2 regions of the Cupriavidus sp. 10L43_2 genome follow, and region 1 is predicted to be linked to the other one. Evidence: riboswitches for the same ligand, from Rfam matches in the RefSeq annotation. Region 1 holds a riboswitch; the other holds the start of a gene.
The links. Region 1 has a riboswitch for glycine ahead of gcvT (glycine cleavage system aminomethyltransferase GcvT). Riboswitches for the same ligand answer to the same signal wherever they lie in the genome.
Positions count from the first base shown of each region.

Region 2: linked by a shared signal. The riboswitch ahead of AC1DEL_RS01860 (D-amino acid dehydrogenase) and the one ahead of gcvT (glycine cleavage system aminomethyltransferase GcvT) in region 1 are both predicted to bind glycine.

Region 1 is NZ_JBFTJE010000015.1:103,741-112,649, reverse strand. It holds gene gcvP (aminomethyl-transferring glycine dehydrogenase) at 1-2,091, opposite strand, end outside; gene gcvH (glycine cleavage system protein GcvH) at 2,193-2,573, opposite strand; gene gcvT (glycine cleavage system aminomethyltransferase GcvT) at 2,677-3,804, opposite strand; glycine riboswitch at 3,897-4,019, opposite strand; glycine riboswitch at 4,041-4,128, opposite strand; gene AC1DEL_RS20170 (glycine zipper 2TM domain-containing protein) at 4,249-4,470, opposite strand; gene AC1DEL_RS20165 (UvrD-helicase domain-containing protein) at 4,724-6,832, shown strand; gene AC1DEL_RS20160 (response regulator) at 7,182-7,913, shown strand; gene AC1DEL_RS20155 (ATP-binding protein) at 7,974-8,909, shown strand, end outside.
Region 2 is NZ_JBFTJE010000001.1:427,457-436,365, reverse strand. It holds gene AC1DEL_RS01890 (Bug family tripartite tricarboxylate transporter substrate binding protein) at 1-328, opposite strand, end outside; gene AC1DEL_RS01885 (ArsR/SmtB family transcription factor) at 454-1,143, shown strand; gene AC1DEL_RS01880 (DUF6630 family protein) at 1,177-1,683, shown strand; gene AC1DEL_RS01875 (LysR family transcriptional regulator) at 1,705-2,715, opposite strand; gene AC1DEL_RS01870 (PepSY domain-containing protein) at 2,935-3,201, shown strand; gene AC1DEL_RS01865 (cytochrome b/b6 domain-containing protein) at 3,204-3,755, shown strand; glycine riboswitch at 3,831-3,929, shown strand; gene AC1DEL_RS01860 (D-amino acid dehydrogenase) at 4,093-5,394, shown strand; tRNA gene AC1DEL_RS01855 (tRNA-Leu) at 5,497-5,583, opposite strand; gene AC1DEL_RS01850 (histidine kinase N-terminal 7TM domain-containing protein) at 5,642-7,234, opposite strand; gene AC1DEL_RS01845 (hypothetical protein) at 7,331-7,864, opposite strand; gene AC1DEL_RS01840 (MFS transporter) at 7,911-8,909, opposite strand, start outside.

The sequences.
Region 1 (8,909 bases):
GTTCATGTTGGCGCCATCCACGTACACCTGGCCGCCGTGCTGGTGCACGATCTCGCAGATCTGCTGCACGCCCTGCTCGAACACGCCGTGCGTGGACGGGTAGGTGATCATGATTGCGGCGAGGTTCTGGCTGTGCTGCTCGGCCTTCTTCGCCAGATCCTGCAGGTCGACGTTGCCGTCGGCGTCACACGCCACCACCACCACCTTCGTGCCGGCCATCTGGGCCGACGCCGGGTTGGTGCCGTGCGCGGACGAGGGAATCAGGCAGATGTCGCGATGGGCTTCGCCGCGGCTGGCGTGGTACTTCTGGATGATCAGCAGGCCGGCGTACTCGCCCTGCGAGCCCGCGTTCGGCTGCAGGCTCACCGCGGCGTAGCCGGTGGCGGCGCAGAGCATGGCTTCGAGCTGGTCGATCATCTCGCGATAGCCCACGGTCTGGTCGAGCGGGGCGAACGGGTGGACCTTGCTGAACTCGGGCCACGTCACCGGAATCATCTCGCTGGTGGCGTTGAGCTTCATGGTGCAGGAGCCGAGCGGGATCATGGTGCGATCCAGCGCGAGGTCCTTGTCCGCCAGCGAGCGCAGGTAGCGCAGCATCTCGTGCTCGGCGTGGTGCGTGTTGAAGACCGGGTGCGTCAGGTAGGCGCTCTGGCGGGCCAGTGCGGCAGGGAAACCATCGCCGACGGCGGCCTCGGTCGCATCGAAGGCCGGCACCGGCTTGCCGTGCGCGAAGATCTCCCACAGCGCGACCACGTCCTCGCGCGAGGCGGTCTCGTCCAGCGAGATGCCCACGCGGGTGGCGCCGATATGGCGCAGGTTGATGCCGCGCGCGGTGGCGGCGGCGTGGATCGCCTCGGTGTTGAAGCCGGTGTCCAGCGTCAGGGTGTCGAAGAACGTGGCGTTGACCGGCGTCACGCCCATCGCCTTCAGGCCGGCGGCCAGCGTGGCGGTCAGGCGGTGCACGCGCTGGGCAATGCGCTGGAGGCCCTGCGGCCCGTGGTACACGGCGTACATCGACGCCATCACGGCCAGCAGCACCTGCGCGGTACAGATGTTCGACGTGGCCTTCTCGCGGCGGATGTGCTGCTCGCGCGTCTGCAGCGCCAACCGGTACGCCTTGTTGCCCTGCGCGTCGATGGTCACGCCCACCAGACGGCCCGGCATCGAGCGCTTGAATTCGTCCTTCACGGCCATGTAGCCGGCGTGCGGGCCGCCGAAGCCGAGCGGCACGCCAAAGCGCTGCGAGTTGCCCACGGCCACGTCGGCGCCCCATTCGCCCGGCGCGACGATCAGCGTCAGCGCCAGCAGGTCCGCCGCCGCCACCACCAGCCCGCCAGCGGCGTGCACGGCATCGGCGATGGCACGGTAGTCGGCCACATCGCCGTTCACGCCCGGGTATTGCAGCAGCACGCCGAAGGCATGGGCGCCGGCGGCCTCGGCGGCGGGGCCGACCTTGACCTCGATGCCCAGCGGCAGCGCGCGCGTGCGTACCACTTCCAGCGTCTGCGGCAGCACGTCGTCCGCCACGTAGAACGTGTTCGAGGCGTGCTTGTTCACGCGCTGGAGCAGCGTCATCGCCTCGGCGGCAGCGGTGCCTTCGTCCAGCATCGACGCATTGGCGATGTCCAGCCCGGTCAGGTCCGTGACCATCTGCTGGAAGTTCAGCATCGCCTCCAGGCGGCCCTGCGAGATCTCGGGCTGGTACGGCGTGTAGGCCGTGTACCAGGCCGGATTCTCGAAGATATTGCGAAGGATGACGCCCGGCGTGAGCGTGTTGTAGTAACCCTGCCCGATGAAGCTCTTGAGCACGCGGTTCTGGTTCGCCAGCCCGCGCAGCTTGGCCAGCGCGGCTTCCTCGGTCAGCGGCTCGGTGAATTCGCCGAGCGGCATGCCGTCGCGGCGGCGGATGGCGGCGGGCACCACGGCGTCGATCAGCGCGGCGCGCGTCTCGTAGCCGAGCACCTTGAGCATGTGTTGCTGTTCGGCGGCATCCGGGCCGATATGACGGGCGGCGAAGGCGTCGCGCGCCTCCAGTTCGGCCAGCGTGGGCCGGCTACCTTGGGCGGCGTTCATGGGAAGAGGGGCGTTCATGGCAAGTGTCTCGTGGGGCGGGGCGGCAGGTGGTCAGCCTGGCCGCCGCGCGGGCATCTCGGGCGCCGTCTCCTGGCTCGGGAGACGGCTGGTGCAGCGCGTCAGGCGCCGACGCTGGCCTTGTAGGCGTCGACGTTCATCAGGCCGTTCACATCGTCGCCATTGGCCGGCTTCAGCTTGAACAGCCACGCGTCGAAGGCGTTGGCGTTGACGGATTCCGGCGCGGCGCTGGCGGCCTCGTTCACGGCGATGACTTCGCCGGCCACCGGGGCGTAGATGTCGGAAGCGGCCTTCACGGACTCCACCACGGCCAGCGCGTCGCCGGCGCCGACCGACTTGCCCACTTCGGGCAGTTCCAGGAAGACGATGTCGCCCAGCGCGTCCTGCGCGTGGTCGGTAATGCCGATCGTCAGCGTGCCGTCGGCTTCAACGCGCACCCATTCGTGCGATTCGGTGTACTTCAGGTCAGCAGGGAAATTCATGACGGATTCTCCGGGAATGCAGTGTTTGTCTTGTTTCGGTTCGCCTGCCGGGGCCAGCCGGGCAGGCGTGATGGCGACCGTTGGTGTCAGCCGGGCGGATGCCTCAGCTCACGAGTGCCTTGCCATTGCGCACAAACGGCAGTTTAACCACAGTCGCGGTCAGTTTGCGGTCACGAATCTCGACCTGGACCTCGGTGCCGGGCACAACGCCCTGCGGCAGCCGGGCAAACGCAATGGATTGGGAGAGGGACGGGCTGAAGGTGCCGCTCGTGATCTCGCCGTCGCCGGCGGGGGTGATCACCTTCTGGTGCGCACGCAGCACACCGCCCTTGTCGCGCAGGATCAGGCCGGCAAATGTCTTATGTTGTCCGGCCGCCAGCAGCGCCGACTTGCCGATGAAATCGCGCTCGCTCTGCAGGTCGACGGTCCAGGCCAGGCCGGCGTCGAGCGGCGAGGTGTGGATATCCATGTCCTGGCCGTACAGGTTCATGCCGGCTTCCAGGCGCAGCGTGTCACGCGCGCCCAGTCCGGCCGGGCGCACGCCCACGGACTGCAGCTTTTCCCAGATGCCGGCCACGTTCTCGGCCTCCACCACCAGCTCGAAGCCGTCCTCGCCGGTGTAGCCGGTGCGGGCCACCATCAGCTCGCCGACCATCGGGTCCCGCACCACCACCGCGTTGAACGGCTTGAGTGCGTCGGCCGGCTGGGTCGACGGGAAGGCCTCATGCACCTTGGCGCGCGCGTTCGGGCCCTGCACGGCGATGATCGCCAGCTTGCCCACGCCGGCCGGCGCCACGTCGCCCCGGCGCGGGGTGATCGTCACGCCGCTGCCGGTGGCCGCGTTGCGGGCCGTGATCCATTCGATGTCGCCCAGCGCCGTGCTGGCGTTCACCACCAGGCGGAAGCGGTCTTCGGCGAAGAAATAGACGATCAGGTCGTCGATGACGCCGCCCTTTTCGTCGAGCATGCACGCATACAGGGCCTTGCCCGGGGTCTGGAGCTTGTCGACGTTGTTGGCCAGCAGGCCGCGCAGGAAGGCGCGCGTGTTGGGGCCGGACAGGTCCACCACGCACATGTGCGAGACATCGAACATGCCGGCATCGCCGCGCACCGCGTTGTGTTCCTCGATCTGGGAGCCGTAGTTGACCGGCATGTCCCAGCCGCCGAAATCGACCATGCGGGCACCGAGCGAGCGGTGGATGGCGTTAAGGGGCGTGGCCTGGAGCGTCATGGGAAATCCTCTGGAGCGAATACGGCAGCGAAAACGAAAAAAGGGTCATCCGCCGTGGGGATCGATGGCAATGCCACCAATCCGCCGCGGCGGATGACCCCTCTGTCCTCGATACCTGAGAGATTACGATGCAGCTTGCCGCATCGCGCGCCCCTTCGGTGGACACGCTCGCCATGCGTTGGCACGGGCGGGTGTCGCTCTCCAGAGTGCGGCATGCATCGTGTGCATGTTGCATGCCGATCCGACCGGTCCGTGGTGCCTGAGAGTTTTCGGGTGATACCCCTTCGGCGGCGCAATGGCTGCGCGCTCTCCCGGTTGGATGCGCGTGAATGTACGGGACGGGTTGACCTTTGTCAACGCGGCGCCGACGCCACCTTGCTAGGCGCCGGGGAGGGGGCTGGCTGTAATTCCTGCCGCCTGAGGGTAAGGACTACCCGCGCCGGATCAACGATCCTTCGTGACGACGTTACCCACCACGCCACCCACCGCCGCGCCACCCACCGTGCCGAGCGCGCTGCCGTTGGTCAGCGCCGCGCCGCCGAGCGCGCCAACGCCCGCGCCAATGGCGGTGTTGCGGGTCTTGGGGCTCATGTCCGCGCAGCCGCCAAAGGCCGCCAGCGTGACACCGATCAGCGTGATTTTCGCCAGGGTTCGCATTGTTTTCATGATCGCCTCCGAATGTGCCGAATTTGTCATCAGGACGGCGTCGCCGCCGGTCCCGCATGACCGTATGAGGCAATCTCCATGCCCCGGATGTCCCCTCGGACGTCACTTTTACGAAGTGTTACCGCGATGAAACACTGGTAGCACTCGCGTCCTTGATGTCCGTCATCAGGCACCGGCGCAGGCCACCCTGCGTGTTAACATCGACGCCTTTCGCGCGCCTGCCAAGCGTGCGCCATCCGGCACCCGCCCACCCATGACCCACGGACTCAACGCCGCCCAATCCGAAGCCGTTCGCTATCTGGACGGGCCCTGCCTCGTCCTCGCGGGCGCCGGGTCCGGCAAGACGCGCGTCATCACGCAAAAGATCGCCCACCTGATCGAGGACAAGGGCTTCGAGCCGCGTCACATCGCCGCCGTCACCTTCACGAACAAGGCGGCGAAAGAGATGCAGGAGCGCATCGGCAAGCTGATGGAGGGCAAGACCACGCGCGAGGGCAAGCGGATTCCGCTCAAGCAGCTCACCGTCTGTACCTTCCACTCGCTCGGCGTGCAGATTTTGCGGATGGAGGCGGAGCACGTCGGCCTGAAGCCGCAGTTCTCGATCATGGATTCGGACGACTGCTTCGGACTGGTGCAGGAGCAGCTCGCCACCACGGACAAGAAGCTGATCCGTAGCGTGCAGGGCACGATCTCGCTGTGGAAGAACGGCATGATCGATCCGGAGACCGCGCTGGCCCAGGCCGCCAATGCCGACGAGCACCAGGCCGCCATGGTCTACCGCAACTACGTGGCCACGCTGCACGCCTACCAGGCGGTGGATTTCGACGACCTGATCCGCCTGCCCGCCGAGCTGTTCGCGCGCGACGAGGCCGTGCGCCTGAAATGGCAGAACCGCCTGCGCTACTTCCTCGTCGACGAATACCAGGACACCAACGCCTGCCAGTACGCGCTGCTCAAGCTGCTGGCCGGCGGCTCGCACCTGCGCGCGCCGGCGTTCACGGCCGTGGGCGACGACGACCAGGCCATCTACGGCTGGCGCGGCGCCACGCTGGACAACCTGCGCGGCCTGCAGACCGATTTCCCGGACCTCAAGGTCGTCAAGCTCGAACAGAACTACCGCTCGACGGTGCGCATCCTGGAGGCGGCCAACGCGGTCATCGCCAACAATCCCAAGCTGTTCGACAAGAAGCTGTGGTCGGAGCACGGCATGGGCGACCCCATCGCCATCCATCCGATGAACGACGAGGAGCACGAGGCCGAGTCCGTGGTGTTCCGCCTGTCCGCCCACAAGTTCGAGCGCCGCGCGCAGTTCCGCGACTACGCCATCCTGTATCGCGGTAACCATCAGGCGCGGCTGTTCGAGCAGATCCTGCGGCGCGAGCGGATTCCGTACGTGCTGTCCGGCGGCCAGAGCTTCTTCGACAAGGCGGAGATCAAGGACATCTGCGCCTACCTGCGGCTGATCGCCAATCCGGACGACGATCCCGCGTTCATCCGCGCCATCACCACGCCCAAGCGCGGCGTGGGCAACACCACGCTGGAGGCGCTCGGCACGTTCGCGGGGCAGGCCAAGGTGTCGCTGTTCGAGGCCGCCATGATGGGCGGCATCGAAGGCAAGCTCCAGCCGCGCCAGCTGGAGCCGCTGCGCGTATTCTGCGAGTCGATGGTGCGCCTGGCGGACCGCGCCAAGACCGATCCGGCCACCGTGCTGCTCGACGACATGATGGCCGGCATCCACTATGAATCGTACTTGTACGATACCTTCGACGAGCGCCAGGCCCAGTCGCGCTGGACCAATACGCTTGAATTCCTCGACTGGCTCAAGCGCAAGGGCACGCGCCCGGAACCCGAGGCCGGGGAGGGCGAGGCCACCGGCTTCGACAACGCCGACGGCTTTGGCGACGAAGGCAAGAACCTGCTCGAACTGACACAGACCGTGGCGCTGATGAGCATGCTCGAAGGCCGCGAGGAAGACCCGGACGCGGTGCGGCTCTCCACGCTCCACGCGTCCAAGGGCCTCGAATATCCGCACGTGTTCCTGGTGGGCGTGGAGGAGGGCATCCTGCCCCACGCGCGCGAGGACGAAGACATGAGCGACGAGAAGATCGAGGAAGAGCGCCGGCTGATGTACGTTGGCATCACCCGCGCCCAGCGCAGCCTCCAGATCAGCTGGTGCAAGAAGCGCAAACGCGCCCGGGACACCTACTCCTGCGAACCCTCGCGCTTCATCGCCGAAATGAAACTCGAAGAAGCGCCGGCTCCCGTCGACGAGACCCCGGCCATGAGCCCCAAGGACCGGCTGGCCAATCTCAAGGCGCTGCTGGGTACGCCGGGCGCACCCGGCAAGCCGGTGACGGGTTGAGTCGCATCCCCTACCAAGCATCACCGCCGATACAAGGCAGACAAGACCGCGCGCCTCGCGCTTTCTAATATGGCGACGCGTCAGACGCCTCGGCGACTGGCGCCGTGCCGCGCCTGCCCTTCGGTTAGCGGTGCGGCTGGGTACGCTTGCGTGCCTGGCTCTTCCCTGTTGAACGCTCCCGGCGCGGCAGTGCCGGGGGCGTCGTTTTGTCAGGCGAAGTTATCCACAGCGCACGTATCGAACCTGATACAAAGCCGCCACAGCGCGAATATTGCAAACTGGTACAGTTGACCGCCGGTCGTTGCGCAGGCCGTCGCCCGCCGGCGTTTCCCATCCCTCCCGCTTTGCCATGGACCTCACTCCCGCCTTGCCTACCCGCCTGCTGATCGTCGACGACGATCCCCAGATCCGCGCCATGCTGGCCGAATACCTGGCCACGTTCGGCATGGCGGCCGATGGGGCCGAAGGCGGGGCGTCGATGCGCACGGCCATGGCGCAGCATCACTATGACCTGGTCATCCTGGACCTCTCGCTGCCCGGCGAGAACGGCCTGACGCTGTGTCGCGAGATCCGCGAGCGCACGGACATCCCCGTAATCATGCTGACCGCCCGCGCCGAACTGGCCGACCGTGTGGTCGGGCTCGAGGTGGGGGCGGACGACTACGTGACCAAGCCGTTCGAGATGCGTGAACTGGTGGCGCGCATCCACACGGTGCTGCGGCGCAGCCGGGCCGATGTGCGTCGTTCGGCACCTACCCCGGCGGGGCACGAGGTCAAGTTTGGCGCGTGGCGGCTCAACACCACGCTGCGCCAGTTGCTCGACGAGGAAGACACGGTCGTGCCGCTGTCGAACGCCGAGTTCCGCCTGTTGCTGACCTTCATCGAGCACCCGAACCGCGTGCTGGATCGCGAACTGCTCATCAACCAGGCACGCGGTCGCGACCTCGACGTGTTCGATCGCAGCATCGACCTGCTGGTCTCGCGCCTGCGCCAGAAACTGCGCGACGATCCGCGCGACTCGGCGCTGATCCGCACGGTGCGGGGCGAGGGCTACGTCTTCACGGTCAACGTGGATTCCTGACGCATGGCCGCGTCCCCCCCGCCGCCGAACGCCACCGCCGGCGTCCGGACAGACCCCACCATGCGGCGCCACCTTTTCGATTCGATGTTCCTGCGGCTGTTCCTGGTCATGGCCGCGATCATGGTGGCCGTGCACGTGCTTGGCGTGACCGTCATCGAGGGCCTGTTCCCGCGCCCCGGCTCGCCGCGCTGGGAGGAACGCATGCGCGAGGCGGCCTCGGAGGCCGCCGCCGCCGGCAAGCCATTCCACCGCCCCGAGCCGTCGCAGCGCGGCCCGCGTTTCGAGGAAGACGAGGAGGCGGGCGAGGGCGGCCCGGCCGGGGAGCGCGGCATGTTCCGTCCCGGCCATCCCGACCGGCGCGGGGAGCCGCCCGGACCGCAGCGCCACTTCCCCCCCTGGCACGGACTCTGGCCCCTGCATCCTGGCCTGATCTTCCAGTTCATCGCCATCGTGATTTCGTCGTGGGTGGGCGCGCGATTGCTCGCGCGGCCGGTGCAGCGGCTGGCCACCGGTGCGAACCGGCTGGCCCAGGATGTGCACGCCCCGCCACTCGACGATGATGCGGGTCCGGCCGAAGCGCGCGCCGCCACCAAGGCGCTGAACCTGATGCAGCAACGCATCCGCACGCAGCTGGCGCAGCAGTCGCGCTTCCTGGCGGCAGTCTCGCACGACCTGCGCACGCCGCTCACGCGCATGAGCCTGCGCATCGAGCGCATCGAGGACAACGACGTGCGCTACCGCCTGCGGCAGGATCTGGCCGAGATGAACGGGCTGATCGACGCCACGCTCTATTACCTGCGTGACCGCGACGACGGCACCGGCCCGCGCCAGCGCGTGGACGTGCAGGCGCTGCTCCAGGCCATCGTCGACGATGCCGAGGAACTGGGGCAGGACGTGCGGCTCTCCGGCACCGCCGCGCCGCTGCTGGCCTACCCGGCGGAGTTGCGCCGCGCCGTGGTCAACCTCGTCGAGAACGCGCACCGCTACGGCGGCGCC
Region 2 (8,909 bases), on a different contig from region 1:
GGTCGAATGGCATCTTGGGAGAAATGAACGGTGCGTAGACCATCGCGCCCGTACCGGCCATGCCCAGCGTATAGCCGTCTGCCGTGGCACGCGTCACGCCCGAGATACCCACGAGCCCCCCGGCGCCGGGCCGGTTCTCCACGACGATCGTCTGCCCGATCCGCGTGGTCATGGACTTGGCGAGCGTGCGCGCCATCACGTCAGCCGGCCCGCCGGCCGCGAACGGCACCACCAGAACGATCGGCCGGTCCGGATAGGCCGCCTGCGCAGGGCTGACCGTCAACAGGGCAGCCGTCCACAGCGAGTACATCATCAGGCGCAACATCATGCCTCCTTTATTAGAACTGCCTGGATATTTGTGGACATAGTATTTTATATCGTTGAGTTTGTCCACTATATGGTTGTACGCATCTCGCTCTATACTTCATCCGTCGTTTCACTCCGCACTGAACTATGGAATACGCTCCTGGCATCAGCCAGCTTGCTGGGCTGCTGGCCGACCCCGGCCGTGCGGCCATGTTGTGGGCGTTGATGGATGGCAGCGCGCGGCCGGCCGGCGAACTGGCGATGATTGCCGGGCTGTCGGCCTCGTCCACCAGCGGCCATCTCGCCCGCATGTCCGAAGGCGGCCTGCTCGCCGTGGAGACGCGTGGGCGCAATCGCTATTACCGGCTGGCCACGCCGGAAATTGGTGTGGCCATCGAGGCGCTTGCGTCGGCGTCGCTGGCCAGCCAGCCGCCGCGCGTGCGTGTCGTGCCGGTCTCCCGCACGGCGCCGCCGGCGCTGCGGCAGGCTCGCACCTGTTATGACCATCTGGCTGGGGAACTTGCGGTGGGTCTTTTCGAACGAATGTCCGATGCGGGCTGGCTGATCGTGTCGGGCAGCGCCGTCGACCTCAGCGCCCCCGGCGCGGAGGCGATGGGGCAGCTTGGCATCGACCTGGGCGCCACCCGCCGCAAGCGCCGGCAGTTCGCCTGCACCTGCCCGGACTGGAGCGAACGCAAGCCCCATCTGGGCGGGGCGCTCGGCGCGGCGCTGCTCGACAGCCTGCTGGCACGCGGGTGGATTGAGCGTACGGACACGTCGCGCGCCCTGCGCGTGACGCCTCGCGGCCAGCGCGAAATCGTGAACGTGGCAGCCTGACGGATATGAATACCGAAGCCAGAGGAGGAGCAGATGGCAATTGAACTGGACGACGACGCGCAAGACGCCATCAGCCGGCTATTCGCGCTGATTAACCTCGGCGACAGCGCCCAGACCAGCCGGCAGTTTTCGCTGTTCGAGGAAGCGCTGGAAGACGCCGAGGAAGACGAGATCGATGCCGCCGGCCTGCTGTGGCAGGTCAAGGACATCATCGATTGGGAATCCGGCTTTTATGTCGACTGGAAAGACGCCGAGTCCTTTATCGGCTGCCTGAACCAGCTTTGCGAGCGGATCGACCTCGAGGTGGACTGGGGCACCGAGGACACCGAGGACGAAGACTTCCTGGAGGGCACGAGCGTGCCCGAGCTGATGGAGATCGTCGCCACGCAGCTACGCATGGCCGGCTACACGCTCTGGAACTGGGATACCGGCGGCGACGCCTACGGCGGCTGGATCACGCGCAGCGAAGACGACGAAGAGATACTCGAGATCGCCGACACGCTCGGCTTCGACATCCGTCCCGGCGACCAGCCCTACTGACCGACCGGCTCGCCTGGAAACTCAGTCGAGCCCGATCACCACCGCGCCGCCGTCACCGTCCGGGGTATCGGCGATGTCGGCGCTGTCCGATCCATCCGTGCCCCCCAGCGCCTTGGCGCGCGGTGCCGGGCGCCGGGTCTCCGGCACGCCCAGCGTTTCCTCGAGCACAGTGAGGAAGGCCCGCACGCTCGGCGGCATCAGCTTGCGCGCGGGCATCAGCACGTACACCTTCAGCGGCGACGACGTATAGCCGGGCAGCACGCGCACCAGTTGGCCGTGCACCAGATGCTCGTGCACGAAGCGGGGCGACATGCGCGCCACGCCCAGCCCATCCAGCGCGGCCTTGAGCCGGACTTCAGCGTTATGCGTGGAGATGCGCGGCGAGACGTCCATGGCGAAGGTTTCCACCCCATCGCGCAGGAATTCCCATTGCACATCGTCGAGGTTGCCGAGCGTCGGCCAGCCCTTCAGGTCCTGCGGCGCGCGCGGCAGGCCGTGCTCGCGGATCAGCGCGGGCGCCGCATAGAACGCACGCTCGATCAGCACCACGCGCTTGCTCGCGAACGAGCTGTCGTGGAGGTTGGTGTCGGTCATGACGAAGGCGAGGTCATAGCCGTGGCGAATCAGGTCGGGCTGGTCCCAGCTCATGTCCAGTTCCACATGCAGCGACGGGTGCAGCTTAAGTAACCTGGAGAGCGAGGCGGACAGGTGCTGCGAACCCACCTCGTAAGGCGTGGCGATGCGCAGCGTGCCGCTGACCTCGGCACTCACCGAGGCGGCCTCGGCGCTGATCTCGCGCAACTCGCCAAACAGGGGCGCCACGCGGTCATAGAGCTGCTGGCCGCGCTGGGTCACGCGCACGCGCCGCGTGGTCCGCTCGAACAGGCGCACACCAAGCTGGGTTTCCAGCCGGGCAACCGCCGCGCTGGCCGATGACTTGGGCACTTCCGCCAGTTCGGCGCCCTGCGTGAAGCCGCCCCCTTCCACCACGCGGCAGAAGATTTCCCAGTCTTTCCAGTCGATCGATTTCATGCAGACACCTTCGTCACCCACGCCGTGTGGGCGAGGCGGAATTGTCCCACAGCCCGGACAATCCCGCTGCCGACGTTCACGCCGATAGCCGCCGCGCCGGGCGGCGCGCACGGCATTTGATGCAGGTCATCGTGCGGGAAAACATTGATTGGGAATTGTTCTTGTTACCGCGTACGATTCCGGCATCCGCCCCGGATGGGGCTTCTTGCGGGAGCTGCAATGCTGAAAGTGGCCGTACTTCTCATCGCCGGTGCGTTTTCCACGGGGGCCTTCGCGGGCGCCAAGTGCGACAAGCATCCGAAGTCCGAATGGATGCCCGAGGCCGACGCCAAGGCCAAGATCGCGGCCCAGGGCTACAACATCAAGAAGTTCAAGGTGGACGGCAACTGCTACGAGATCTATGGCACCACCAAGGACGGCAAGAAGGCCGAGATCTACTTCGACACGAAGACGCTCGACATCGTGAAGTCCGAGATCGAGAAGTAAGCATGTCGGTGCCGGCCGGCCAGCTGCGCCATACCACCACGCTCCGCGTCTGGGACGTGGTGGTGCGGCTCACGCACTGGAGCGTGGCGGCCATCGTCTGCTACGACCTCATCGACGATTCCGGCGACCAGATGCACCGCGTGCTGGGCTACGTGGCCGCCGGACTTGTGCTGTTTCGCATTCTCTGGGGCTTCATCGGCAGCGAACACGCGCGCTTCCGCGCCTGGCTGCCGCGCCCCGCCGGCGTGCTGGCCCATGCCCGGGCCATGGCCCGGCGCCGCACGCCGCGCTTCATCAGCCACACCCCGCTCGGCGCGGTGATGATGCTGGCGATGTGGACCCTGATCCTGCTGCTCGCCGTCACCGGCTGGCTCTCCCGCCTCGACCCGTTCTGGGGCGAGGACTGGCCCATCGACATCCATCGCTGGCTCTCCAACACGCTGCTCGGGCTGGTGGTGGTGCACGCGCTGGTGGCCATCGTTACCAGCGTGGCCGGCAAGGAAAACCTGATTGGCGCGATGATTACCGGCCGCAAGCCGCGCAGCCTCGACTAGCCGGGGGTTGCCGCGCCGGCGCCGCCCGTGGCATAGTAGCCCCGTCATACCGCATCACCCGCCATACCCGTTTTACCCGCGTTATCGGGAGAGACTGTGCCTGCCGCCCGGCAGGCCGGCGCCGAAGGAGCAACCGCCCCGGAAACTCTCAGGCCAAAGGACCGGTAACGCCATTGCACTCTGAAGAACCCCGGCTCGCGTCAGCCGACGGTACCGAAGGAGCAAGCGATGCGCCCGCGCGCATCGTGAATCTCTCAGGTCAAGGACAGAGGGGGCGTGCGTCGCGCATGGTGCGCCACGTACCCCCCATCCACGACGTCCTGGAAGACCTGACAACATGAAGACAATCGCTGTCATCGGCGGTGGCATCACCGGCGTGACGACCGCTTACGCCCTCGCCAAACGTGGTTTCGCGGTCACACTGCTCGAGCGCCATCGCTACGCCGCCATGGAAACCTCGTTCGCCAATGGCGGCCAGCTCTCCGCGTCGAACGCCGAGGTCTGGACCCACCGCTCCACGCTGGTCAAGGGCATCAAGTGGATGCTCCGCAACGACGCGCCGCTGCTCGTGAACCCCCGCCCCACCTGGCACAAGCTGAGCTGGTTCGCCGCGTTCATCGCCGCCATGCCGCACTACCGGGCCAACACGATCGAGACCGCCCGCCTGGCCATCGCCGCCCGCGCGCACCTGTTCGGCTGGGCCGAGGCGGAAGGCATCGACTTCGACCTCAAGCGGCAGGGCATCCTCCATATCTACCGGGACAAGGCCGGCTTCGACCATGCCGGCGAGGTCTCCAGGCTGTTGGCCGAAGGCGGCCTGCCGCGCCGCGCGGTCACGCCCGAGGAAATGCGTGCGATCGAGCCGACGCTGGCCGGCCAGTACTACGGCGGTTACTACACCGAGAGCGACGCCACCGGCGACATCCACAAGTTCACCTCCGGCCTGGCCGCGGCGGCCCAGCGGCTGGGCGTGGTCACGCGCTACAGCCAGGACGTGCAGTCGGTCAACTCGGACGGCCGCACGGCCACCATCGCCGTCCGCGACGGTAATCAGACAAGTTCGACAACCTTCGACGCCGTAGTGATCTGCGCCGGCGTGGCCAGCCGGCAGTTCGCCACGCAACTGGGCGACCGCGTGAACATCTACCCGGTGAAGGGCTATTCGATCACGGTGAACTTGCCCGACGCCGCCAGTCAGGCTGCGGCGCCCACGGTCAGCCTGCTCGACGACGAGACCAAGCTCGTGACCAGCCGGCTCGGCGTGGACCGTTTCCGCGTGGCCGGCACGGCCGAGTTCAACGGCATCGACCGCGACATCCGCGCGGACCGCATCCGGCCGCTGATCGACTGGGTCAACACCTGCTTCCCCGGCGTGAGCACGCGCAGCGTGGTGCCGTGGGCAGGGCTGCGGCCGATGATGCCGAACATGATGCCGCGCGTGGGGCGCGGCCGGCAGGCCAACGTGTTCTACAACACGGGGCACGGGCATCTGGGGTGGACGTTGTCGGCGATGACGGCCGAGATGGTGGGCGATGTCATCCGGCTGGCGGCGGTACCGCGTGCTTTCTCCCCTCTCCCGCTTGCGGGAGAGGGGTTGGGGGAGAGGGCCGGCGTGACCGGACGCGATATCGCTGCCTGAACCGCCAGCCCTCTCCCCCGCCCCTCTCCCTGAGGGAGAGGGGCGACAACCATCGCGCCAACGAAAAAGGCCCCGCTTGCGCGGGGCCTTTTTCTTCAATCTTGGTGCCCAGGAGAGGACTCGAACCTCCACAGTGTTGCCACCGCTAGGACCTGAACCTAGTGCGTCTACCAATTCCGCCACCTGGGCAAGGTGAGCGGCGCATTCTACAGGAGCTTGCGGATTTTGCAAGCCCCTGCGCGTGCCACTATGCCTGCAGGCCCATGTAGATCTTCCCGTCCTGGACGAAGCGATTGCGCCCGGCGCGCTTGGCCTGGTACATCGCGCTGTCCGCGCGGTGCAACAGCGGCTCCAGCCGTGGCGCGTCCGGCACCGTACAGGCCGCGCCCACGCTAATCGTGACGAAGGGCTGCACTGGCGTGCCGTTGTGCGGGATCTCCAGGTCGCGCACCGCCGCCACCATGCGGCGCGCCACGTTGCGCGTCTCGTCCTGCGAGGCGTCCGGCAGCACCACCGCGAATTCCTCGCCGCCCAGCCGCGCGCAGAACTGCTCGCCCACCAGCACGCTGGTCAGCGCGGTCGCCACCCGGCGCAGGCAATCGTCGCCGCAGGGGTGGCCGTACAGGTCGTTGTATTGCTTGAAGAGGTCCACATCGAGAATCAGCAGCCCGATCGGCTCGCCCGCCTCGTAGGCCCGGGTCACGGCCAGCAGCGACTCGCGCTGGAAGAAACGCCGGTTGGGGATGCCGGTCAGCGCGTCGATGTCGAGGTCCGCCTCCACGCGCGAGAGCTTCGCCTCGGTCTGGCCGAGCTGGGCCGTCAGCGCCAGTTCGCGCGACTGGTAGCGGCTGATGTCGCGCATGAAGACCAGCGTGCCGATGCGCTTGCCGTCCAGCCGCATCACCGGCTCCGCCGTCACCTCGTAGTGCGCGCCCTGGGGAATGTAGGGGATGGCGCCGACGTCGGCCCCCGCCTCGCGCGGCTGGCGCAGCGCCTCGTCCCATACGGCCGGCATCGGCTGCCCCCGGCGCAGGTCGGGCACCAGCCGCAGGGCGGCCGGGTTGAACTCGACGAGCCGCCCCTTCGCGTCGACGATCACGCAGCCGTCGCCAATCGTGTCGAACACGCGCAGCCGCGCGTAGTGGCCGATGTCGTCCAGATGGGTACGCAGCGCACAGATCCAGACCACCACCGTCATCAGGGAAAACGTGGCCGGGGTCAGGTCGCCGCCGAGCGGGCTGGTCCAGCGCTGCAGGTAGGCCATGTGGGTGAGCAGCGGCAAGGTGAGGCTGCTGGCCACGATGGCCCGGCCCCGCCGGGTCAGCGCCGCATTGGGCACCTCGGCCGTGAGCAGGAAAACCAGGCTTAGCAGCAGCATGAAGTAGGTCCACGCCGCCACCACCACGTAGCCGGGGCCATGGTGGAAGATCGCGCCCGGCGAGACGCCGGCCGGCATCATGTCGATGCGCGTCCAGATCAGGTGATGCCGCTCGTTGGTCAGCACCAGCACCACCGACGCCACGGCGGCCAGCACCGGCAGCCACAGGCGCGACCACGGCACCACGTAGCGCGGCCGGCTCAGGTGGATCATCGCCACCAGCCAGCCGATGGGCACCATCACGATGCCCGCGTACTGGGCCTTGGCCCAGAAGATGCGCCCGTCCAGATCGGTCGAGCTGACTTCGAGCAGCCGGCCGCCGCTCCAGATGGCCACGCCGCCGGCCAGCACGAGGAAAGCCTTGATCGTGGGATCGTCGCGGCGCGGCCAGGTGGCGATAACCATGCCCACGCTGCACACCACGGCTATGGTCAGGCAAAGGACAAGAGGGTACGAGGGCATGAGAACGGCGGGGAACCTGATAATAGCCGCCGCGCCCGACATGGCGGAGGCGCCCCATTATAGGGGCTAGCCGGGGCGCCACCCCATCGCCCTCACTTACTTGGAGCGGCTGCGGTCCCCGCCGCGCGAGTCCATGATGATCATGGTGCGGTCCAGCACGCCGGCGTCATCGAAATAGACGCTGAAGTGCGCCGGCAGGTTGCCGGCCATGTACATCCGATAGCTCCATGCCTCGCGCTTCATCAGGGCGAAGTACTGCACCGGCTCGCGCGGGAGGCCGAAGCGCTCGGCGATGTCGCGCTTGGTCCAGATCCCGGGGCGCGCCTCGTAGATCTCCTTCTCGGTCAGGGTCTGGCGGAAGCCGGCCAGCTTGCCGGCGGCGTCGAAGTCGGCCGCGTAGACCTCGAAGCCGTAGGGCTGCTTGGAATAGATCCAGCGCTGGGTGCCGTCGGCCAGTTGGTAGGTCTCGGTCGGGTTGCCGAATGTCTCGCGTACCGAGCTTTGCGGGCTGCCGAGCATCGACTGGGCGGTCTGCACCGGCTGGAGCGTGGCGCAGCCGCCGAGGACCACGGCGGCCAGGGCGGCAAGGAGGGCGACGCGGACGGCGCGCCCGGAAATCGGGTTGGGCATGGCATGTCTCCAGAGTCCATGCCAAGCATAGCCCAGCCGGCCGAACTCAGCGTTGCGGCTGCGGCCAGCCCGCGCGGACGATCTCCCGGTCGTCGATCGGCCAGTGCAGCGCGGCGGCCACCACCCCGAGCGCCATCGCCCCCATCCACACCAGGTCGTAGGAGCGCGTGGCCTCGAACACCACCCCGCCCAGCCAGACCCCGAGGAACGAGCCAAGCTGATGGCCGAAGAACACGAAGCCGAACAGCGTGGTGATGTAGCGCACGCCGAAGACCTGCGAGACGATGCCGCTGGTCAGCGGCACGGTGCCGAGCCAGAGGAAGCCCATCACCGCCGCAAACCCGTAAAGCGTGGCGGCGCTGAGGGGCAGCAGCACGAACAGCGCCATCGCCGCCGTTCGTACTAAATAGATACCGGCCAGCAGATACTTGCGCGAATGCCGCCCGCCCAGCACGCCGAACCAGTACGTCCCGGCGATATTGGCCAGCGCGATGATCGCCAGCGCCGCCATGCCTTCGGACGGCTGCATGCCCTTGTCCCGCAGGTAGGCCGGCAGGTGATTGGCGATAAAAGCCAGCTGAAAGCCACATGCGAGGAAGCCGAGGTTGAGCAGCCAGAAGCCCGAATGGCGGAAGGCCTCGCGCACCGCCCCGAGCAGCGGAGGCTGGGCGCCCCCGGCACCGGCACCGCTGGCGGGGTGCGTCCGATCCTGGAATGGCAGCGCCAGCGGGAGCATGGCGGCGGCGGTCACGGCCAGGATGACCAGCGCGCCGCGCCAGCCGGCCTGGAGGATCATCACCTGCGCGCCCGGCACCAGCAGGAACTGGCCGATGCCACCCATCGCTCCGGCGAGCCCCAGCGCCCGGCTGCGCTGCGCCGGCGCGATCATCCGGCTCAAGGCGCCGTAGACCACGCCGAAGGTGGTGCCGGACAGCGCCACGCCCACGCACAGCCCCGCCGACCAGACGAAGGCCGCCGGCGTGGCCGCCTGTGCCATCAGGAACAGGCCGACCGCGTACAGCGACAGCCCGGCCAGCATCACCCG